3 regions of the Secundilactobacillus malefermentans genome follow, and region 1 is predicted to be linked to each of the others. Evidence: riboswitches for the same ligand, from Rfam matches in the RefSeq annotation. Region 1 holds a riboswitch; each other region holds the start of a gene.

Region 1 (7,879 bases):
GGTGGTAAAGTTTCTTTCACAAATCGCCGAATTTGATTAATTTGGGTCGCAATTTCTTCATTTTTCGTTGTCTCAACGCCGCCATCACCAGGTTCAAACTTGGCATATTGCCAATCGTCCTCCTGTAGCCAGCGTCGACCTTCATATCCGGTTTTTAATACCCAGTTTTCTGCTAGCGCTAATGACCGCCGAAATTCATCAATCGGCATAAAGTGGTCTTCTTGGTCCTTTGGAATAAGTAATTCTGTTTTCAAAAGGCGCATGAGATCCTTGTATCGATAGTAATGCCGGTTCACTTCAAAGAGGGCCGTTATCAGCTCCACAAATGGATGATTGGTCATCGCCAGTTGATTGTCATTAAAATAGGGAATTTCTTGCGCACTAAAAATAGGCGCCAGCACGTTCTGATATCGATCTAATTTTCTCGATAAAATCAAGAAATCACTGTATCGATACCCTTTTGTCGCCACTAACCGCCGAATTTCGGCAGCAATTTGGGCAACTTCTGAATAACGATTATTCGCCTGCACAATCTCAATTGAGCTTGAACTTTCAAAAGGTACTGCTGGTGCGATTTTTTGTGAATTAGAGGATGCTATCCAATAATTTTCGACCTGTTGTAAGTCGGGACAAATCCGCGAAATTTTCGCAACTTTATCCGTCATGACTTGCACCTGTTCAGCGCGCGCCAATCCGACTAGTTGATGGTACGTCTTTTTGGACTGAAAAAAGAGTCCCTGACCGTGACCATCTTCCCGAATGGCAGGCTGATCGAGTACTAAGCTCACCTCAAGGCTCGCAGCAGACCCCATCATTTGTTGCAACAACTTAATCTCTTGCGCTGAAAATTGAGAAAACCCATCAATGTAAAAGTGAGCCTGGCTCAAATCTGCCGACTTTAAAAAATCGGCCAACGCATTCAAAATATCCGTATTTTCAATATACTTGTCCCGCATTGCGGCATCAAAAGCTTGATAAACGATCGTTAAGTCATGCAGTTTAGCATCTAAATCGGCACTTTGACCCGTTACCTGGCCAGCTACTTGTTGTAAATCTTCATCGGTGACTCGGCCAATCTTCAATTCAGAAAGTTGATTGGCTAATTTGGAAATAAATCCCGGTCGCGTTGCTTCGCCTTTGAACAAAACGAGGTCATCCGCATGGTCGACGATTGATTGATACACAATCATGTTTAAACCAGCACTAGAAATTCTAGGAATTTGGTAGTATGGCGTATTTTTCATGAAATACCAAGCTAAACGGGGAAACGAGAAAACCTGGACCTGACTTTGCGCATACTGATCCACCGCACCAGTCTGGCGAGCCAAATTCTCCAAGGTAGCTACCTCAGATTCAAATTTGATATGGTTAGGAACGATGTAATAAAATTGGTCAGATGGCTGTTTCTCCAACGTTTCGTATAAATCTTTCAGTAAAACCTGACGATGATCACAGCTTGCTTTTCCAATTATGAGTTGCAATGTCATTTTCGTTATTCCCCTTTCAATCGCGCACTTAATCTTCTTATTATTGTACTGGTTTTTTTACGTAAATACTAGCAAACTTGAACACATGTTCTATTACTAATTACGAAATTGCTTTCGCTTTTTATCTGGCAAAAGGGTTAGAATATAATTAAACATATCTCATTTCGTTCAGGAGGACTTTTATGAATAAGGATCAAAAAATTACTATTCTACAAGACTTAATCAAAATTGATTCAGAAAATGATCACGAGGCCAAAGTTGCGCACTATTTGCAAGAATTGCTTAAACAGCACGGCATCGTTTCGCACATTAGTGACTATGCACCTGATCGCGCAAACCTCATCGCCGAAATTGGGGATCCCACTAGCGATAAAGTCCTTGCGCTGGCTGGTCATTTGGACACCGTTTCCGTCGGAGATGAGAGTCTCTGGACGTACCCACCCCTATCCGCTGAAATTCACGATGGCAGCATTTACGGAAGAGGTAGCGCCGATATGAAGAGTGGCCTGGCAGCCATGATTATTGCCATCATTGAACTAAGTGAAGCAAACGTTCCATTAAAGGGACGCGTTCGATTCATCGGAACCGTTGGTGAGGAAAATGGGGCCATGGGCTCTCGCGACCTCACTAAAGATGGCATCGCTGATGATTTAAGCGGCATGATTTTAGGTGAACCAACTGGCGGAAATGTCGTGTACGGTCATAACGGCTCATTCAATTACACCATTACCTCTACTGGTCTTAGTGTACACAGTTCGATGCCACAGGATGGCGTCAACGCACTGACTAACCTCGTCAAATTCGTCAATGCCGAATCTACTGCATTTGATGACGTCAAACCAAGTCCTGAACTCGGCCCATTGGTGCACAGCGTCACCATGTTTCATAGTGGCGACCAGGTCAACAGCATCCCCGGTAGCGCCGTTCTCCAAGGAAACATTCGCCCAATTCCCGAATTTGATAACCAACACGTCATCGATCGACTAAACGAAGTCGTTGCCAAATTGAATCAAGAAGATAAAGTTGACCTCGACTTCAAAGTGAATTACAGCTTTAAACCCGTCATTTCCGATCCTAACTCTAAATTTGTCACACAGATTAAGCAGATTGCCGATGACGCTTTAGGGAAACCAAGTCAACTGACCGTGATTCATGGCGCCACCGATGCTTCCGAGTATACGAAGTCGGCTAATCAATTTCCGCTCGTTGTTCTTGGGTCAGGTGGCTGGGATCAAGCTCACCGAACAGATGAACACGTCGAAATCGAAAATTATTTAGCAGTCAATCAAATATATAAAAACATGGTGAAATCATTTTTAAGCTAAAATAAATACCGACCCGCAAAAAATTGCGGATCGGTATTTTTAGTTTTTAATCAGCTTCACTAGCCAGTGACTCGCTACCACCAATATTGCCATTCCAATCAACAATAGAAATGTCGTTCCTAGTGGGCTAGCAACCTGTTGCAGTGCATAGTAACCCCAAACGCCTATTAACCACAATCCTAAGTTCCAAAGCTTTGGCAGACTTTGTTTTGTGATGAAAAAGGTCACAAATACGATTGCGTACAATGGCGTAAAAACTGACCCAATGAAGTAAAGAAAGTTTTGATAGAACGTCATCGAGACCACCAACGCAATTAATAACCCAACGATTGTCACGCCAACCCCAATAAAGTTCGTTTTTTTACTGTGAAAAAGATTATCGATATTGGTGGCCGCTGAGTAGGCATCCATGAACGTCGTTGTGACCGTTGAAAAGATCACAATGAATAATGCCACTAATCCTAAGCCACTCGCGGTTAGCAAGCTGGCAATATCAGTCATCCCCGTTCGAGTCACAATCAGTAACCCCGTCATGAACATAAATAAACTGCCAACAAAATACCCTAAAGCACTGGTCAACGCAATCTGTAGCGGCCGTTTCGTTGTTCGCGTGTAATCACCAATAAGTGGTAACCAGGATAACGCCATTGTGACGTTGAGCTCGACCGCACCACCAAACGTCATTCCCCCCGTCGCCACCTGATGACTGGCAACTGGGGCTTTGAAGATTTCAAAAAGCATCAGTAGCGCTCCTAAAAATAGCAGGCCAACCACAAAATTATTTATTCTGAAAAGAAGTTTTGTATCCAACAGTAGCCAGATAATGATTAGCACCGCCACAATGGCGCTCATGACCCAAGTACTCTGAAAGCCAAATAATCGCCTTGAAACACCATTCATTGCCTGGGCAGCATTCACAATCATCACGGCCGTCCATCCCAGAAGTTGCAACGCATTTATCAGTGAAAAGCCCCACACACCCTGCTTGCCAAAAGCCGATTCCGTGGACTGAATGGCGGTTTGGTGCTGAACGGCGCCTATGTATCCCGCTGGCAGTAAGAACAAAAAACAACCAATCAAATGACCCACTATAATTGCGAGCGTTCCTTTTGCTAATCCAAGCGGGGCAATGAGCGTCCCCGTGACGATTTCTGCAATCGAGATTGCAGCGCCCATCCAGAGTAAAAATTGACTCCTTAACGCCTTATACATTTATTAATTCCCTCCTTACGCCCGGTTCATCGCTGAAACGGTCCGTTTAAGATCATCACTCTGCGCAATCATTGAAATAACGGCCGATCCTGCAGCACCCGTTTTGATAATTGGGGTCAACGATGCTTCGGTAATACCACCAATTGCCACAACTGGCCGCGTGGCTGCGGTCACCAATTTGGCCAACCCTGCAATTCCAATGACCGGATCCGCATCCGCCTTGGAGCCCGTTTCAAAAATGGGACCACTCCCATAGTAAGCAATTCCAGCAATTTCATTTGCCCGGTTGATTTCAGTTAAATTCGAGCAGGAATATCCCACAAACATCTTGGATCCCACCTGCTGAATCACACGCTGAATTTGCTCGTCAGACTGTCCCACGTGAACCCCATCGGCGCCAACTGCCAGTGCTAATTCAACATCATCATCCACGACAAATGGCACCTCAGCGTCCCGACACATTTTGCGGATTTGGCCAGCAACGACTAACCTTTGGCTGGGTGTCAAAGTCGACCCAGCGCCCTTATCCCGAAATTGGAACATCGTTATTCCCGCATCAATCGCCTGCTTCACAATCGTCACAAAATCACCATGCACATCTTGTGAGCCACAAACAAAGTAAGCTTTTAACTGCTCTGGCTTAAACTGAATTCCCATTAGTCTACCACCTTTCGATAGGCCCAATGGTTGAGTGGGCCGTGTCCATTTCCAACCTGAATCCCATCCGCAATTGCGGCCTCAACGTATTTTTTGGCAATTCTGATGGCCTGCTCCATCGACTGACCCTTTGCCAACTCAGATGTGATACAAGACGACAAAGTGTCGCCCGTTCCGTGAGTTCGAATCGTGTCCACTCGCGGTGCAGAGACCCAGAATGTTTTCCCAGATTCCAAACGTGTCAAATCACTGACTTCATCTTCATCCCCATGGCCACCCTTAATCAGGACGTTTTTAGCCCCCATCTCTTGCAGCTTTCGGGCCGCCTGCTCCATATCCGCTTTTGAGTTAATTTTCATGTCCGTTAGACGTTCTGCTTCCGGTAAATTTGGCGTAATCAAGGTTGCCAGTGGAACTAATTCATCCCGGACAACTTGAATTGCATCGTCCGCTAATAAGGCAGCACCGCCCTTTGCAATCATCACTGGGTCGACAATTAGGGGACCAAAATCACCTTTTTTCAAATTAGTCACAACAATTCGCACGTGTTCCGCATCCGCTAGCATGCCCGTTTTGCACGCCCGAATCTTCAAATCAGCTGCAATGGACGCAAACTGTTCATCAATGATTTTTTCTGGAAGGGCCATGAAATCCTGCACCCCCAGCGTATTTTGTGCGGTCACCGCAACAATCACTGCTGCAGCAAACGTGTGGCGTTCCTGCATCGTTTTAATGTCCGCCATGACGCCCGCACCACCGCCAGAATCCGTTCCAGCGATGGTTAAGGTTTGTGGAAACTCATTTATTTCACTCATTATTGTTGAACTCCTTCTATTTAAATTTCGCAATTTTCTCAATATCTGCTTCAGTCACTAAATGGAGTTTGTCCATCAACTTCATTGAAAAGGTTCCTGGCAATTCAGCTCCCAGTTCCTCGGCCACTAATTGACCGCTTGCCGCAAAGACCAGGCATGCCGTTTGAGCAGCTTCAAAATCATCACCATCCGCCACGGCATCAAAGACTCCCACGATGCTTGAAAGCATGTCGCCTGATCCCACGTGTAGTTGGAATAGGGGGGTCCCATTTTCAACCTTTACCACGTTCTTGCCATCCGAAATAACATCGGTTGGGCCACTTAAAATAACAACACAGTGGTATCGACTCGCTGCCGCCTTTGCAATCTCCACGAGGTCGCCGCTTCCTTCACCAGCGTCGATTCCCTTGGCTGCCCAGTCTACCTCTGCGAGTGCTGCAATTTCGCCAGCGTTACCCCGAATGACTGACACTTGAAAATCAGTCAGCAGTCGTTGGGCCACTTCCAATCGATACTTCACTGCCCCAACTGCGACCGGATCAAGGATGACCGGTTTGCCATATTCATTTGCCAAACGCCCCATTTTTCGGATGTGGGCGACTTGGGCTTCCGTAAACGCACCCAAATTAAGGGCAACCGCACGACTCATTTGTACCATGGCTTCAGTTTCAGCTATTTCCTCGGACATGATGGGTGAGCCCCCGATGGCATTGATGCCGTTTGCCACATCTTGTACCGTGACAAAGTTCGAAATATTGAGGACGATGGGATTTTGTTGTCGTAACTTAGTTAATAGTGAAAGTTTCATTTATTTTCTCCTTTTTCAACACAAAAATGGACCGCCACCCTTACACATAGGATGACGGTCCTCACTTCTTTACCGACTGATAACACGTTCCTACGCAAGTGTGAACTTACAGGTTCAAAGGGATCGTTGCGTGCAGCAACATCTCAGCCCACTAATGGACACCCCTCGTGTTGTTTATGGTTCAATCATACTGATATTCAAAGGTTGAGTCAATGAGAAAGTAAACGGATACAATTAAAAAAATCAGAGCCAGCTAAGCCCTGATTAATCTACCATTCTCATTTACTTTCGATAATCACCATACCCAAAATACTGATAACCAGGTTTCAAATTTCCGTTAAACTGCTTATCAAGTGAAACAAAAACGTAGCCTTTAGCTCGCAATCGTTTGATAATGCTTGGGACCGCCGCCACCGAAGTTGCATGAATATCATGCATCAAAATGATGGAACGCCCATGAGTGGTTGCAACGACATGGTTAGCTGTTCTTGCCGCATTGAGATAGGACCAATCTAATGAATCAACGTTCCATTGAATAATTGGACGGTTGAACGCTTTAATTTCAGCGTGCGTAATTGACCCATATGGTGGACGAATGTACTTCGGCTTAGTCTTCGTTGCCTTGTAGATGACCTTATCCGTTCGACTAATTTGACTCTTGGCACTTCTCATTGACATGCCTGCCAAATCGGGATGATTCCACGAATGATTCCCAATTGTGTGGCCATACTTGAGGACCAAACGGCTGGTTGCCGGATGCGCCTTCACATTATAGCCAACTTCAAAGAATGTCGCCGGAACGTTGTACTTCTTCAAGATTTTTAGAAGTCTCGGTGTCAATGTTGGGCTTGGCCCATCATCAAACGTCAAACTGACATACTTTTTTGTGTTTCCGACAGTTGTGTGAGCAAAGCCCTGATTAATTTCGACTGGTGCTGGTGTCGTCGCTGCAGAAGCTTGCTGCTGTCCCCCTAGAAAAAGTCCCCCAGAAACGGCGGCAACCATAATGAATCCCCGATTCACATTTTTAAATAGGTTGCTATGAAGCATCATTGATTTTTTCATTTTGGATCTCCCCTTCCAAAACGTGACCAACTTGCCGCTAACAATAATATTAAGCTTGATTTTCTGCTAATTTATTCTCTTTCAAAACATCATTCGTACACTTTTCCAAATCTTTCAAAACACCCGAATCAGTCGGATTATTAGCCGCTGCATTCTCAGCCAATGCCCATTTTGCAAGTGTGTCGGTAATGGGAACGATATCCTGCGCAATTGCCATGCTTGCTTCATCATGATGCTGCTCTTTAATCGTTTGGAAACTATCGTAATCCGTGATGAGTCGCAGGGCCTCGCTAGTCTGATTCTCAACTGATTCAAAAATAATGAAATGAGAGCGCTGATTTGCTTCCATCATATTCTGTTTAACGACATCTAATTGTTCTCGATTAACTTTGATAGCCAACTGCGAATCACCTCCATTTCTCATCTATATTTTAACAGCCTTTTCTCTAAATAGGACTAAGAATGACTCTCATTTTCGTACCTGACCATTTCCGTAAATAATGTACTTTA
Region 2 (7,879 bases), 180 kb from region 1:
CCATTAACGGTGAGTACTTGGGCTGGAACACCAAAAGTCTAACGCTCATTAACTGTACCATTGAGAGTGATCAGGGCCTTTGCTACATCGACCACCTTGTCATGAAAAACTGCACGTTACTCGAGACCGATTTGGCATTCGAATACTGCAGTGATATTGATGCGGACATCCATTCCAATATTACTAGCGTTAAAAATCCAATCAGCGGCATCATTAAAGCTGAGTCAATTGGCGAATTAATTATGGAAGTCGACAAAGTGGATCCATCAAAGACGACCATCATCACCAATGACGCTCAGACAGAAAGACGGGCGGGCTAAATGGCTAATTTTGAGCAAAAATTGAACCGCCGCAACACAAATTCCGTCAAATGGGACATCAAACCGAATGAACTGCCAATGTGGATTGCAGATATGGACTTTCAAACGGCACCCGCAATTATTGAGGCGCTGCGCAAGAAGGTCGACTTTGGCGTTTTTGGTTATGAAGAGCCGGGGGACGACTACTTTGATGCTGTCGCAAATTGGTACCAAACGGAGCATCACGCTCATTTGGAAAACGAGTGGCAGATATTCTGTACTGGCGTTGTACCAGCTATTTCGTCCATTGTTCGCAGTAGTAGCAACGTTGGCGACACCGTTTTGGTACAGGAACCGGTTTATAATATTTTTTACAATTCAATCGAAAATAATGGGCGACACGTGCTATCAAACGACTTAGTTTATGATGAAACGAATCACCGCTATCATATCGATTTCGAGGACCTGGCAGCTAAATTAGCAGAACCACTGACAACGTTGATGATTCTTTGTAACCCACACAATCCGGTGGGCAAGGTGTGGTCACGGGATGAGCTCACTAAAATTGCAACGCTATGTCAAAAGAACCACGTCACCTTATTAAGCGATGAAATTCATGGGGATCTCGTCTTTGGAGAGCCTCACTATACGCCCGTTTTCTCACTACCTGAAAATTTGCGGAACAACACCATCACTTGTGTGTCACCCAGCAAGACGTTCAACGTTGCGGCGATGCACGCTGCAACCGTTATTGTGCCCGAGCCTCATTTGCGCGCTTCAGTCTCTCGCGGCCTCAATAACGAGGAGCTAGGTGAGCCAAATTTTGCCGCATTACCGGGAACAATCGCTGCGTATACGCAGGGAGCTGACTGGTTGCATGAACTAAAGGCGAAGCTGACTGAGAACCGGGACGAGGTTGCCAAATTTGTTCGCGACCAGTTGCCACAAATTCGATTAGTGTCGGAGAACGCCACCTATCTACTTTGGTTCGATGTTCGTGACTTAACCGATGATGCGCAGAAACTGACCGACTTTTTGCGTCAAGAAACCGGATTAATTTTGTCGACCGGAAACGACTATCGTGGTGATGGCCACGACTTTATTCGGATGAACATTGCGTGTCCAACGGCACAGTTGCAAGATGCTTTGGCACGGTTGAAACAGGGAATAACAGCATTTAAAGGTTAAAAAATGGTTTAACCCGGACTATTTCCGTTGGGTTAAACCATTTTTGTGTGTTTATTTAAATACTTAAACTTTCGTACGGCCATTTTTCTTTGGTATAAGCCATTTCCCAGAATTCGAGCTCATATTCACTACTTTTCATGAAGGCATCCTTCATGTCGACTTGTTCTGCGGCATCAACTGCCGTACTTTCGCGGTCAACGAGGTCAATCATATCCGTCGTTGCGGTTGTGAACGCATCAGCTGCGTAGCCATCAATGAATTGCTGATAAATGGGAACGGGGGATGTTGCCTGGCTCAACTGCTTTCCAATGTTGCTATACAGCCAGTAACAGGGGAGGAGTGCAGCAATTGCCCGCGCCGGAGACCCGGCGTTCAGTTCGTAGTACATGTGAGTCACATATTTATAAGTTGCTGGAGACAAAGGGGTTGCGGCAATTTCAGCTTGAGAAATCGTTAACTGGTTAAGCATATCGTTACGGATGAGCGTTTCTTCGTTGTCTTCAGCGCCAGCGCCTGCTAACAAAATGGCCTTATCTTGAGGATTAGTCACTTTTGCGGCGATAATTTCGTGCAATTTACCAAATTCCATTAAATAGTGTTGATCCTGTTTGAGATAGTAGCGAAACGTTGCCAGTGGAAGCGTTCCAGCCGCTAGTTCCTGAATAAATGGATGGCGCATGCTCTTTTGCCAAAGTGGTTTAGCTGTCGTGTATAAATCATCAGTAAATTTCATCGTAATTCCCTTCCAGACTGAAAAGCGACCACCTACAAAACGCAGGGGTCGCTTACTTTTCGACTTCCTTCGTCAGTATTAACTGCACAGGTTCAATGGGTCTAATCTCAGCCAAATGGCACCCCAGTCCGATAAATTTAGTTTTATGGTTACACGATTATTATAGCTTAAAAGGCTGACAAATACTGCTCATTCTAATCTTTGCTAGAACTAAAATTTCGCGAGCTCTTATTGCCTTGAATCTTTTGCTTAATTGCCTGATACAGGACCATCACGATGACCGGTAACAGAACCCCCGCAACAACTTGCCATTGCCATGAGGTCCAGCCGATTCGATCCATGATGTCAAAAATGAATCGGTGCCAGTACATGATGACCAATGAATGCTCACCAATGATGGCCAGCAAGCCACCGGTAAATGGAATCCATTTGGAAACGTAGTACGAAACTCCGAAGACGCCTGCGACCATTAAAAATGGAACGATGGCAACCCAGGTTGTCGCGTTGGCAGGGCGGGCGTTGATACTGTGTGACTTCATGAAGAAGGCAAAGTGGAATTTATCCAAATGCTCCATGTACAGCAAGAACGCACCGATGGCCATACTGCCCAGAACCACATACCATTTTTCAATCAGTTGGCGTGCGTGTCTGAAAAATTCGCGCCCCATGAACATAAAGAAGAAGGCGAGAAATGTGATATCGAAGTCCCACGGCGTTGCGTAAAAGTTAAAATGTTTCCAAATTGTGATGTGCGTGTAGGACATGCCAACAATCAGGCTTAGAAAAGCAAGAATGTATTGAAGGCGAACTGATTTAACGTAGGTAATCACGAACGTTGTGACGATTAACGATAGAATGAAAACTTCGATAAACCACGAATTTGTGACGTAAAGGTTCAGCGTTCGGCCACCCCAAAGTAATCGAAGGAAATAGCCCCGGGTATACCACCATTGTTTGTCATAGATAAAGTGATACGCCAGGATGAAGAAGGCACCTAGGACAAAGTAGCCAATCAGTAACGGCCAAATGCGCTTTTTAAAGAATGCCCACCACGTTGGAATAATCTTATGTAAATCATTTGAGATTGGTTTGAGGAAAAAGCCCCCAACAATGAAGAACAGTGGCATGTGCCACCAGTATATAAAATGGAAAAAAGCCCCATGATACGGTAAATTATGTCCTAAAACGACGGCGATAATCCCAAAGGCTTTTGCAACGTCAATCCACTGGATTCGTTGGCGCTTCATAATTTTGTCACCCCTATATTTTCTATCGAATAATAACCATTATAATACTAAGTGTTTTAAAGTGTCATTTCAGCTGTTTAATGGTTACAAGTTGGTTACAGGATTCACTAGCAAATAAATTATTTTTTGGGTTCAAACAAAAATTAGGACAGGAGCTAGTATTTAATTGTTTTCATAATATCAATTTCATAGATAAGTCAAAAAAAGAGCTAATCGTTTTTGATTAGTTCTTTTACTTTGCCATTGATTGAGTAGTTCTACGATCCTTGCGATATGCTCGCGTTACGACAACCAAATTAATGAGAACCAGAAGAACGGTCATCAGAAAGACATAACGGTAATCTAAGGCACTCGCAACAGCCGAGGCTAACAATGGGCCAATCACTGATCCAATTGCCTGGAAGGATTGATTATAACTAAAAATTCGACTCACAACTTCGCTGGGGGTGTTTAGGGTCATCACCGTTTGCGTGACGGGTAGCAGGGCGGCGTCAGAAATTCCGACCAAGAAGCGGAGAATCCCTAGTTGAATGACGGTTGTCACGAAGAACATTGGGAAGAAGACGACCCCGCAGAAAATGAGCCCAACAATGAGGACCTTTTGCGGGCCAATTTTATCACCAAGCGCCCCCAATTGTGGTGCTGCAAAAATAGTCGCGATACCGGGAAGCGCCGCAATTACCCCACTCACAAACGCCACGTTACCCGAACCATGCATGAGTTCTTTGATGAAGAGACTCAAGATTGGGTTAATGGAGGTCGTTGCCGCTTGAATCAGCATGGACGAAATAATCATCGCCCAAACGATTGAAGGGTTTTTGATATGGACAAACGGGCTCTCGGATTTGTCCTGACTGGTTGTGGGATGAAAATTTTCTTTCACAAAGAAGAGGGTGGATAGTGATGCAATCAACATCAAGCCACCAAAGCAATAGAACGGAATTCGGTAGCCCAAAATACCAGCTAAGAATCCACCGATAATGGGCCCAATTAATTGCCCACCGACGTTACCGGTTGTGAGGGTGCCCATCACGCGGCCACTTTGGTTCATTGGAACTTCACTGGCCATCAGGGCGTAGGCGTTGTTAATATAACCAGAAAAGGCACCCTGAATAAGTCGCAAGGCAATCAGAATCCAAACGTTTGGTGACAGACCAGTAAGGGTGGCCGTGATCGTCATTCCGACGGCGGCTCGCATCAGCATTGGCTTACGACCTGTCCGATCGGCTAATTTCCCCCATAATGGTGAAACGATTGCTTGACTGAGAAAGGTGACGGCAAATGCGACCCCACTTAAAATGCTTAATTCGGCTTTGGAGTAATTTCCCATTTCAGAAATGAATAGGGGTAAGAATGGCAAACTCATGCTGGACCCGGCACCCGTGACAAAGTTGCCAAGCCAAAGGGCCCATAAGTTTCGTTTCCATTGTACTGGTTTCGATGCGTTCATGTGATGATCTCCTAAATTGATTTATAACGTTTATCATAGTAGTTCTTCACAAAAAAATCATCATTCCAAAGTAAAAAATGGAATGATGATTTATTTTCGTAGTTATTGTTGTACGGAAAATTAATTAGCTAACCTTACTGTATCCAGTGGCATAGTTAAGCTTCATGCCAGGTTGCGTATTAGGTAAGTAAACTGAGAAGCGAACCGCGTTTGAATGAATGGATTGAGCCTTCATTTGAACGCCGCTTGCGAGGAGATTGTTTCCCTTGAAAACTGGTTTAACTTGATAGCGAATATAGTGTTTCTTGCTAGATTTTAGATAACTAGCAACTTTATTTTCATACTTTACCATGCCGGGATCATTGAGCTCGCGAGTACCAGTAATGAGATTCTTCAGGTTGTTATTTTGACCCGTTAATTGATAACCAATTAAGTGGCTCCGGTTATAAAGCCAGCCAGTTTTAATTTTTTTATTGTGCCAAGCGGTCGGGTTCACGTAAAGGGCTTCTCGCTCACCTTTAGGCATCAACTTTTTATTTAGCATGGCGTTAGCAGTGGTAGCCCGGTTCAATCGATCCAAGTTACCGAACTTTTGCCATGCCCCCTTTTTAAGTGAAAGGGTGGCTTTTGAGAAGCCAGGTTTATTGCTGTTGAGAACTTTTACTTTATATTTCCCAGAAGTAACGTATTTTCCCGCTGATTTCTTGGCTTTTTTGGTTGCGGCCTTGGCCTTCTTAACGGTGGTCTTTTTAACGACCTTTCGTTTGCCCGGTTTGTAGTCCGTCTTTGCCAAAGTTAAGCCGCGCTTTTTGGCGGCACTTAAAGTAACCTTGTAGATTTTCTTTGCGCGGTTAAGCCCTTTATTACCTTTGTGATAAAAGTAATGTTTACCCGTTTCAGTCACGTAAACGTGCGTGGCTGCTTGGGCAGTTTCTGGGTTGATGATTGCCGTAGTCGCCCCTACGGAAAATAATGCAAAAAAGACAACAATAATGGTTAAAAATTTACGATGTTGTTTCAATGACCCCACTCCTTTAATGTGTTTTTGCCGCTTAAATGATAAAGATGGAAGCGTTCCCCAACGGCATAGGTATATTATTCCAGAGTTTGGTTGATTATTCAATGCTAACTAGCTATTGATGACGCACGATGATTTTAATCTTCAATTAATCTTCAATTAACCTTCATTTAAACAATATGATAAAAAAGGGAACGTTTTTAAACGTTTAAATAAAGTTGCGTAACTGCGGGTAAAGATGATGTTAAGTTAATAACGGTTACAAATACAAAACTTCAAATGTAGGGAGATTTTAGTATGAGTGAACAAAAAGTTCGTTTCAAGATGTACAAGTCCGGCAGAAATTGGGTATTTGCTGCGATTACCGTCATCACGTTTGGAACAGGATTGGCAATTTCAAATTCGTCCGCCAGCGCCGATACCACTGGTGATACGGCAACAACGACTGCCACTGCAACAACCACGTCTAGCGGTAGTTCAGGGAGTGAGGATGCGGCTGACAGTAGTGATGCCGCGACTACGACGTCTGGAACCGCTACAACTGCTGCATCAAGTACCTCTAGCACTAGTTCGGATACGACGGCGACTGATGCCGACACGACAGCTGCAACGACTTCAGCTGAGTCATCAACTGCCGCAACTAGCACCGCTACCAAACAGGCTAAAACGGCTGCTACCGTGGCGGCTGACACGACTAGTGAGTCTAGTGATGTAAGTGCAACTAGCACAACTGATGATACCGCCGACACAACTGCCGATGCCGATTCAACCACTATTTATAATGATCCTTCTGAGTCAACGAGTACGCCTTCAACACAAAATGACGTAACGCACGATACCACGGTGACGGCAACGGACAGTAGTACCGGTGATACCGTTTCAACCGGTGACTCGCAGACAAATAATTCGGGTGTTTCGGCCATTGTCAATGTCGATACGGCAACCGATTTGAACGAAAATACTTCCGTCACTAATACAAGTGATACGGATAAGGTCATTGAAGACATCCAACTGCTACCTAGTTAGAACGTTACGAGTACTGGGACGACAGCAACCGTTGTCGCCGATGCTTCGCGAATTTCAGCCACCGGTTTGGAACTCACTTACAGCAATGAAGCCGATACTTCCACATCACTGCAACTTCTCTACTCGATTAAGGGTGGGGAATATTTGACGTTAACAGAACTGAAAGCCGCCTATCCTGATTTCACCTGGGATCAATTAATCGCAGTTGAGATTACTGGAACTTTGGCTGCTGGTCAAATCGTCAACTTGTCTACGCCACTAACCCTGACCAATGCGGACGATCTTAATGTCTATGATGGCACGGCAACAATGACATACGGCGACATTAACTACGATGTTGAAAATGGCTATTCGGCGCAACAGACATCTGCTACGGCACGATTTGCTAAATTAGCGACAACGGATCCTGGCGGTCAATATATAGGGACTATCTTAAATAGCGATGGGACTTATACGATGGTGTCCAGCGATATTCAGAGTCTAATGCCGGACGTTGCGGATGGTGACATTACATTTGATAATTTCGATGACGGTGCTAGTGTCGCGGCCGGTCAAACGGTTCTCTATAGTGGTTCAAACTTTTACATTAACACCAGCTCAACGCAAGCAGCTGTTGATACTGATGGCTACACGATCAAATTTGATAGTAGTACGGGTGAGCCATACGCTTACTATAGCTACACGATGAATAATTCGGGTCTCACTATCTACGATACAGATGGAAATGTTGTCGGAACGGCTTCGGGTGTTGAAATGGCAAATGGAAGTCAATATGTCGAATTGGTTCAAGTCATTGACGCCAAAGATGCTTCTTTGACGGTCGGTGATACTTGGGATCCAGAAACTGACAGTTTTGTCAGTTTAGTTGATCCATCAACGGGTGATACGCTAACGTATGCAGACGTGACTGAAACGGAC
Region 3 (7,879 bases), 480 kb from region 1:
AAGTTTCCCTTGGCGTGGCCAGCGTTAATTGGCTAAGGTGAAGGACTTGGCTTTCCTCAGCGGTGGGGATGCCTAATTTGACGGGTGAGAGTTGGTGGTCAAAATTGGCAAACCGGTTTTCGGCTTGCTCATCTGACAAACGCGTAATCTGTTTTGCTGCAGGGTCGAGCTCAAAGACGGCATCCACCAAATCTTGGTAACCGCTCAAATTGTGGTCTGCCAAAATGATGGTTTTTCCAGCGTCATCTCGTAATTTTGCAAGGCGGTTTAAGAGGAACTGACGCGAACCGCGATCGATACTGGCAAATGGTTCATCCAACAAAATGACATCGCTATCCATGGCAACGATGATTGCCAATGCCACTTTCTGCTTTTCTCCGCCAGACAAAGTAGAAAGAACGCGATGACGCAAATTTGTAATGTCGACAAATTCAAGCGCCCGCTCGACGGCTGCGGAGATTTGTTCAGGGGCAACCTGTAAATTTTCTAGCGCAAAGATGATTTCATTTTCAACTGTATCCATTGCAAATTGTTGGTCCGGATCTTGAAACATGAGGGCAACCATTCGACTAATGCTGCTAGGCTGCATGTCGGCAAGCGATTGGTCGTCATACAAAATTGTGCCCGTCTCTAAACGCCCACGAAATGCAGGGTACAAATTTGCGAGTAGTTTGAGTAAAGTCGATTTTCCGGTTCCAGAAGGTCCGATGAGCAATGAGAACTTTCCACTAGGAAACGTTAAGTTTAGATTTTTGAGCGTCGCTGGTAGGCTAGTGTGTTCAGTTGAGTATGAGAATGTAAGATTCTTAATCGTTACGGCTGCCACAAGAATTCCTCCAATTTAACGCGGTGCTAAAATATGGCTCTTCTCTAAAAGATTCATGATCAATTTGACGAGGACGCCACTGAAAAAGAAAGTGGAGACCAATCGAATGAGAAATAGGGTCAGTAATAGACCAATGTGATATTTATTGTACCCATTTCGAATCATGTCCCAGCCAAACGTGACAACCGTTGTGGTGAAAACACTTAAGCTTAGACTGAACCAGTTGTACAGTTTGTAGCCAGTCAACGTAAAGCCTAATTCTGATCCAATTCCCTGGACAATTCCGGAGATTAACGTGCTTGCGCCCCATTGGCCACCAAGAAACATTTCAACAACGGAGCCGAGAAGTTCGCCAAGGGTGGCAGAGCCGGCAATTCTAAACATGTAGCCAGCTAACGGTCCAGCCATGACCCAAACGCCCATCAAAATGTCGTTGGCGGCTGGTCCAAGACCAATTGGCGTAAGTGCAATGGTTAGGCCATTGTAAAGTGGAATGATGACCCAGTAGATGACACCAAAGAAGATGGAAATTAAGGCAAGTGTGATAATGTCGCGTAAATGCCAAGCTTTAAATATATTCATAGTGAATCCCCCTTTAAAATGTTGTAGTTAGTTAAATGTGGAAAAGGGGTGTTTTTCCAAATAAAAAGCCCCCGACTCTAGCTGAGTCGAGGGTTTCCACGTCTAAAAAGATGATAGAACCGTTCATTTTATCTCCCTTCGCTGGTACTAACCAGATCAGGTTCAATGGGTGTTATCTCAGCCAAATGGCACCCCAGACATATTTAACTAATTTACAGTACCAAGACTACCAGAAATTGAAAGGGGTTGCAAGAAGTTTAAGTTTTGCTGTAAGCCTGTCTTTCTCATTTGAATTTGCTAAAATTAAGGGTAACAAATTGGTGAGGTGATAACGGTTGAAATATCGGCAAATTTTATTTAGGCTCATTGTGGCAGTTTTTGGTCTGCTTTTCATGATGCCAATGACGGGGCATGCCGCGGCTGGGCAGTCGGTGAGTGAAGTGCTGAGTCAGCCACAAGCCTATCGAATCGTGAATAGCGCCGCGACCATCTACAATCCCCGTACCAAGCAGACCCTTTCAGTTGGGACGGATGTTAATCGAATCTCGTACGTCGTTAAGAAGAGCAGCGCGGTTTCGAGTCGTGGCGTCTCCAGGGTAAGCTACGTGTACCTTAGTGACCAAAAGCAAGGTTGGATTTGGTCGCGTTATTTAAAAAGGGCAGCAAATGCAACGGGACCAAATTTGAAGAACGCAACGGCCGCTTTGTCGATGAATCTCGCCACCGGACAGACGTTGTATGCTAAAAATGTGAATAGTCCAAAGCTCGTTGCTTCAACCGCAAAGTTAATGACGCTGTACCTCGTTTTAACAAAGGTTCACTCAATGAAAAATGGCTGGAACCAGGTTGTGACGGCAACCCAGAATAAGAACTTAATCAAGATGAGTCGAGATACTGAATATGGTGGGTTCAAATTTAAAACAACGCATCAATACACGGTTCGCGACTTAGTGAATGCAGCGGTGGTGCAATCATCCAATAATGCTGCCATCGCGCTTGGCGAGTGGGTGGCTGGATCAAATACAAAATTTGTTGCCCTAATGAATCAAACTGCGCAAGATTGGCATTTGACACAAACTCATTTTGTATCTGCATCTGGGCTTGAAAATGAAGACTTAAAAAAGTTTGATTTAGTTTTACCAGGTAGCAGTCGTGACGGCGCCAATAAGCTTTCCGCAAGCAATTTAGCAACGATAGCGAGAAAATTATTATTGCGTTATCCCGAAATAGTCGACTTCAGCAATCAACGAACAAAAAAGGTCGATGGTCAAACGCTTTACAATTATAATCCACTACTTGAGGGAGCAGCAGACTATGATAATCAGCTTCAAGTTGATGGGTTGAAGACTGGCTACACCGAAAAGGCGGGGATTTGTTACGTTGGAACGGCTGCCCTGCATGGTAATCGGATTGTGACCGTTATTTTGAAAGATAAGAATGCGTTTAAGGATACCGATAAATTGATGAAGTATACTAAGACGATCAACGTACCAATCGGAGCCATTTCGCTAACTAAGCAGTTCAAAATGGAACGAAATACAAATCGGCAAAAGGAGTCGCTTTTGGGTGAGCTGAAGTTACAATCCCAATTTCACATTAATTAATGGTTTGGAGGAGCTTACACGTGATTAAAATGATTGCAACAGACATGGATGGTACTTTTTTAAAGGATAATCGAATGTTTAATCAACCAAGGTTTCAAAAATTATTGACCCAAATGAATCAGGCGGAAATTCATTTTGTTGCGGCAAGCGGAAATCAATTAATACATTTGAAGGAAACTTTCGCCGATATCAAAGGCGAAGTGACCTACGTTGCGGAAAATGGCGCAGTGATCGCCGTTAATGATCAAATTATCCAATCGGAAGTTATTCCTAGCGAACTTTGGAAAAAAGCGATTAATTGGGTCATGTCAGAACCAGCATTTGCAGAAGTTCACGTCATTCTTTCCGGGAAAAATGGTGCTTACACAGAATTGAAGTCGGATTCAACTCGATTTGGGGAATCCAGTTACTTCTACAGCAAATTCAATTCGGTCACTGATTTGATGACGGTAAGTGATGACATTTATAAAGTTGATTTAACCTGGGAAGATGAGGATGTTCGCGCAAAGGAAAAATTATTTAACGAAACATTTTCCGGAAAACTTAGGGCTACCTCAAGTGGGCTTGGGGGCCTCGATGTTATTTTGCCGCACGTTCATAAAGCCTATGCGTTAAAACAACTTCAAAAAGAGTGGCAAGTTTCGCCTGCCGAGACGCTAACGTTTGGCGATAGTGGTAACGACATTGAAATGTTACGCATGGCCAAATACGGATACGCAATGAAAAATGCTGCGCCGGAAGTATTAACAATAGCACCATTTGTGACAAAGTGGGACAACAATGATGAGGGTGTCTTGAATACCATAGCAGAATATATAGATGACAAGGGGTAGAACAAATGATTAATATGATTGCGTTGGATTTAGATAATACGTTGCTAACGAATGATAAGCGCATTAGCCAGAGAAATGAGCAGGCGCTGAAAAAGCTTCATGAGGCTGGGATGATGGTGGTTTTGTGCACGGGACGTCCAATTAATGCTATTTGGAAATACATCGAGCAGCTTGGCCTGACGAGCGATTTGGACTACACAATCACCTTTAATGGCGCGCTTGTCATCCATAATACAGATAAAAAGGTTTTGGCGAAGCAGGGGCTCAAGCTAACTGGGCTTGCACCGCTGTACGAATTTGCCAAACAGCATGAATTCCCGCTGGATGTTCTCGACTTTGATCAAGTCTATCCAGTCAGCGATTTGACGCCCTCAATTTATCAGCAAATGTTGGGTGCTTCGATGAACTACACACCAACACCATTTGCAAAACTGGGGGATGGTCTTTTTAGCAAGGCTGTCATGGCTTCGCAACGGGAGAAAATCGACCTGGTTCAGGCGACGCTCGATCAGAATATGACGGCGCACTACCATATTGTTCGGTCTCAACCGCAAATTATTGAATTCCTCGATCACGATATGGATAAGGCAGTTGGGCTGCTAGAATTATTAACCCATTTCAATTGGACTTATGATAACTTAATGACGTTTGGGGATGCTGAAAATGATTTGGGAATGATTAAAGCAGCCAAGGTTGGCGTTTCAATGGCCAACGGAACTGATGAAATTAAGCAGGCGGCAAATGAAATAACCCTCTCAAATGAGGATGATGGCGTGGCAGCCTTTACGGATGGCTTTTTTAAATAAATAAAAACGGGAGGACCAGCATGATTAGCTGATCCTCCCGTTTATCATTTAAACTATTAGTTTTGCTTAAAAAGTTTCGTCAGGTAATTCATAAAGGTTTCTAAGTAGCGTTTACTATCAGAGGTTAACCCAACCGTAATATTAGCATCTGGTTGGTTAATTCGAGTAGTATCACCAATAGTTCGACCGTAACTTTCTTTGTCAGTCGACACAATCATATTTAAATCAAATGAGGTAATTAAAGTTGGATCAAGCGCAACGCCAACAGCGAGCGGATCATGAAGTACGCAGCCGTGGAGAGTCGCATCAAAATCGGCATAAGCATCGATATAGTAGTCGACGATGTCAGCAAAATCCGTGCCAGCTTTTGTCTTAAGATTACGCCATTCTTGTGTTCCTTTTTTAGTTAAAATATTTCTGAGAGTAACATCTAGGCCAACCATTGTGAGGCGAATTGGGCTAGTGAAAACCGCGTTAGCAGCTTCCGCATCCTGGTGAATATTGGCTTCAGCGTACGGAGTCACATTTCCGGGAACGGTTAGGGCGCCACCCATGATGGTCACATTTCCAATTTTGGTTGGGAGGTCTGGATCCTTTTTGATTGCGGCGGCTAAGTTGGTTAGAGGACCAGTTGGAACAAGCGTTAGGTCTTTACCATACTGGTTCACGGCATCAATCAGAAAGTCGACACCAGAAGTCGTTTCAAGTGGGCGTTTTGCTTCTGGTAATTGAACACCACCAATTCCGTTTTCGCCGTGAATGTTGGCGCTAACTGGAAGTCGATCAAAGTGATCAGTTTGAGAAGCGTGCGATTCGCCTAAGTAAACGGGTACGTCTGTTGCACCTAAAAGTTCCAAAATCTTGAGGCTATTTTTGCCACCTTCTTCAACGATGACGTTCCCATACGAGCCAATGATCCCAATTAAATCAACATCGGGTGCACCGAGTGCATAGGCAATTGCCATTGCATCATCGATTCCAGTATCTAAGTCCAAAATGAGTTTTCTGCGTGCCATGAGTGAAAACCTCCAACCATTTATTCGAGATGTTAGTCTCTACTTAAATGATAAGGGAGAAAGCGCTTAAAAACAAATCTAATTTACACGGAAAAAAATCTGAACATGCTTTATAATGTTTTTAGACCGAATTTAAAAAGAGGAGAATTCTGTTGTCTGAAAATTCTAAAAATAGTAAATCACCTAATAGCGAGAAAGCCGCAAAAGCACGGAAACGATATGAGCATCTGTTGGATGATGCGACAAAAGAGTTGAACGAGTGGACGGGTGAAAATGAAGCTGTCGAAATCCACTTATTTCGCATGTTTTCCGAGATTTTCAAGAAGCATGGGAAGGATGAGGCGGATGCCTTGTTCATTGTGGGCACGAAATCGACAACACCAGCGCTCGCAACCGTTTCATCGGCGCCCGTAAAGCCCTGGCTTTTTTCGCGGGTATTTGCGTTGCTTGGATCGAGTTTTGCACTGCTAACCCTGCTTTTCCTCGTGTTTCATAGTGATAAAGCAGTGCCGGGGATGCTCTTTATTGGCTCGCTAATGGTGCCATTTTCACTATTAATTATGTTTTTTGAAATTAATGTTTTTAAAAACGTATCAGTTTTTCAAACAACGGAAGTTTTTCTGATTGGTGGCATTTTATCGCTAATAATGACAATGATTCTATACTCGATTATTCCTTCAGGAAACGGTGTGAGTATTGGCTCGGCGTTTGCAATTGGGTTTATTGAAGAAACCGCAAAAATGCTGATTATATTTTACTTTGTGAACCACTTTCGGCTTAACTATATTTTCAATGGAATGCTCATTGGGGCGGCAGTTGGTGCGGGTTTCGCAGTTTTTGAAACGGCAGGCTACACGGGTGAATATGGACTGGTCACGTTGTTTATCAGAAGTTGGCAGGCGTTGGGCACTCACACCATTTGGTCAGCGATGGTGGGTGCCGCAATTGTTTTGGCAAAGGAGCGCCACGTACCAATCAATCGCGATAGTCTGAAGGATATGAAATTTTTGAGATTCTATTTGTTAGCCATCTTTCTGCACGCAATGTGGGACTGGAATATTCCGGGTGAGTTGTTCAATACGTTCGATTTGCAAAAATTGAGTTTAATCATCATTGGTTGGGTGGCAATATTTGTATTAATTAACGCGGGCTTGCGAGAAGTCAGAACCCTGCAAGGGCAAACAATCGAATCAACCTATTTACTATAAAAGAAAGGGTGAGATCATGGCAGCAACTGAAAGATATGATATTACAATTATTGGCGGAGGACCCGCAGGAATGTTCGCAGGTTTCTACTCCGGATTAAGAACGGCAAAGACACAACTGATTGAGAGTCTCTCAGAGTTGGGCGGACAAGTTCAGGCCCTTTACCCAGAAAAGGAAATTCTTGATGTGGCAGGATTTCCAACGATTAAGGGGAGTCAACTAATTGCCCAGCAGAATAACCAATTTAAGGATTTTCCAATTGATATTTTTAAGAATCAAACGGTAACGGACATCAAGCGGGAAGCCGATGGGTTTGAAATCGTAACACCACAGCGAATCACCCATACAAAGGAAATCCTATTGGCCATTGGAAATGGGGCGTTTACGCCTCGGAAATTAGCAGTCGAGAATATCGACTCGTTTGAAGGTAAGCAGGTTTTTTATAGCGTTTCAGATTTAGAACATTTCCGAAATCATGAGGTTTTAATTGCCGGTGGAGGAGATTCGGCAATTGACCAAGCCCTCATGCTGGAGCCACTCGCTAAACATGTCACACTTGTCCATAGACGGGATCAGTTTAGGGGATTGGAATATATGGTTGAGAAGCTGAGAAACTCCTCGGTGACGATTAAAACGCCATTTTTGGTGAAGGATATCGAGCAGACACCCACAAAGCAACTTAATATTTCGTTGAAGCGCGTCAAGACGGAAGATCAATTTGAGCAACTATTGGTTGATGACGTCATTGTCAGCTACGGTTTTATTTCGGACAACAAGGCTGTGGCAGGCTGGCACGTTCAATTTGATGAAGATCACCGGATGCTGAAAGTTGATAGCAAGATGCAAACCAGTGAGCCGGGAATCTTTGCCATTGGTGATGGCGTGCTTTACCCTGGCAAGCAGCAGCTAATTGCAACGGCCTATGGCGAAGCGCCAACTGCTATAAATGCCATGATGCAGCAAATATACCCTGACAAACGGGGTCCAGTTCATAGTACGTCACTGA

The links. A riboswitch is a leader RNA that binds a small molecule or an ion and turns the genes downstream of it on or off. The one in region 1 is predicted to bind thiamine pyrophosphate.
Region 2: another riboswitch for thiamine pyrophosphate. It lies ahead of tenA (thiaminase II); the one in region 1 lies ahead of thiM (hydroxyethylthiazole kinase).
Region 3: another riboswitch for thiamine pyrophosphate. It lies ahead of FGL90_RS02670 (ECF transporter S component); the one in region 1 lies ahead of thiM (hydroxyethylthiazole kinase).

The regions. Positions count from the first base shown of each region.
Region 1 covers NZ_CP042371.1:1,013,217-1,021,095, reverse strand. Annotated here, with positions in the region: gene addB (helicase-exonuclease AddAB subunit AddB) at 1-1,487, opposite strand, end outside; gene FGL90_RS04905 (ArgE/DapE family deacylase) at 1,670-2,812, shown strand; gene cytX (putative hydroxymethylpyrimidine transporter CytX) at 2,852-4,024, opposite strand; gene thiE (thiamine phosphate synthase) at 4,040-4,681, opposite strand; gene thiD (bifunctional hydroxymethylpyrimidine kinase/phosphomethylpyrimidine kinase) at 4,681-5,496, opposite strand; gene thiM (hydroxyethylthiazole kinase) at 5,513-6,304, opposite strand; TPP riboswitch at 6,375-6,480, opposite strand; gene FGL90_RS04880 (polysaccharide deacetylase family protein) at 6,587-7,369, opposite strand; gene FGL90_RS04875 (hypothetical protein) at 7,419-7,769, opposite strand; gene FGL90_RS04870 (glutamate-5-semialdehyde dehydrogenase) at 7,839-7,879, opposite strand, start outside.
Region 2 covers NZ_CP042371.1:836,487-844,365, reverse strand. Annotated here, with positions in the region: gene FGL90_RS04170 (DUF3737 family protein) at 1-320, shown strand, start outside; gene FGL90_RS04165 (MalY/PatB family protein) at 321-1,487, shown strand; gene tenA (thiaminase II) at 1,543-2,220, opposite strand; TPP riboswitch at 2,268-2,356, opposite strand; gene FGL90_RS04155 (acyltransferase family protein) at 2,415-3,467, opposite strand; gene FGL90_RS04150 (MFS transporter) at 3,700-4,917, opposite strand; gene FGL90_RS04145 (DNA/RNA non-specific endonuclease) at 5,042-5,938, opposite strand; gene FGL90_RS04140 (KxYKxGKxW signal peptide domain-containing protein) at 6,233-6,961, shown strand; gene FGL90_RS04135 (bacterial Ig-like domain-containing protein) at 7,106-7,879, shown strand, end outside.
Region 3 covers NZ_CP042371.1:529,381-537,259, reverse strand. Annotated here, with positions in the region: gene FGL90_RS02675 (ABC transporter ATP-binding protein) at 1-826, opposite strand, end outside; gene FGL90_RS02670 (ECF transporter S component) at 842-1,408, opposite strand; TPP riboswitch at 1,525-1,614, opposite strand; gene FGL90_RS02665 (D-alanyl-D-alanine carboxypeptidase family protein) at 1,744-3,012, shown strand; gene FGL90_RS02660 (Cof-type HAD-IIB family hydrolase) at 3,042-3,845, shown strand; gene FGL90_RS02655 (Cof-type HAD-IIB family hydrolase) at 3,851-4,651, shown strand; gene FGL90_RS02650 (nucleoside hydrolase) at 4,708-5,667, opposite strand; gene FGL90_RS02645 (PrsW family intramembrane metalloprotease) at 5,820-6,875, shown strand; gene FGL90_RS02640 (NAD(P)/FAD-dependent oxidoreductase) at 6,892-7,879, shown strand, end outside.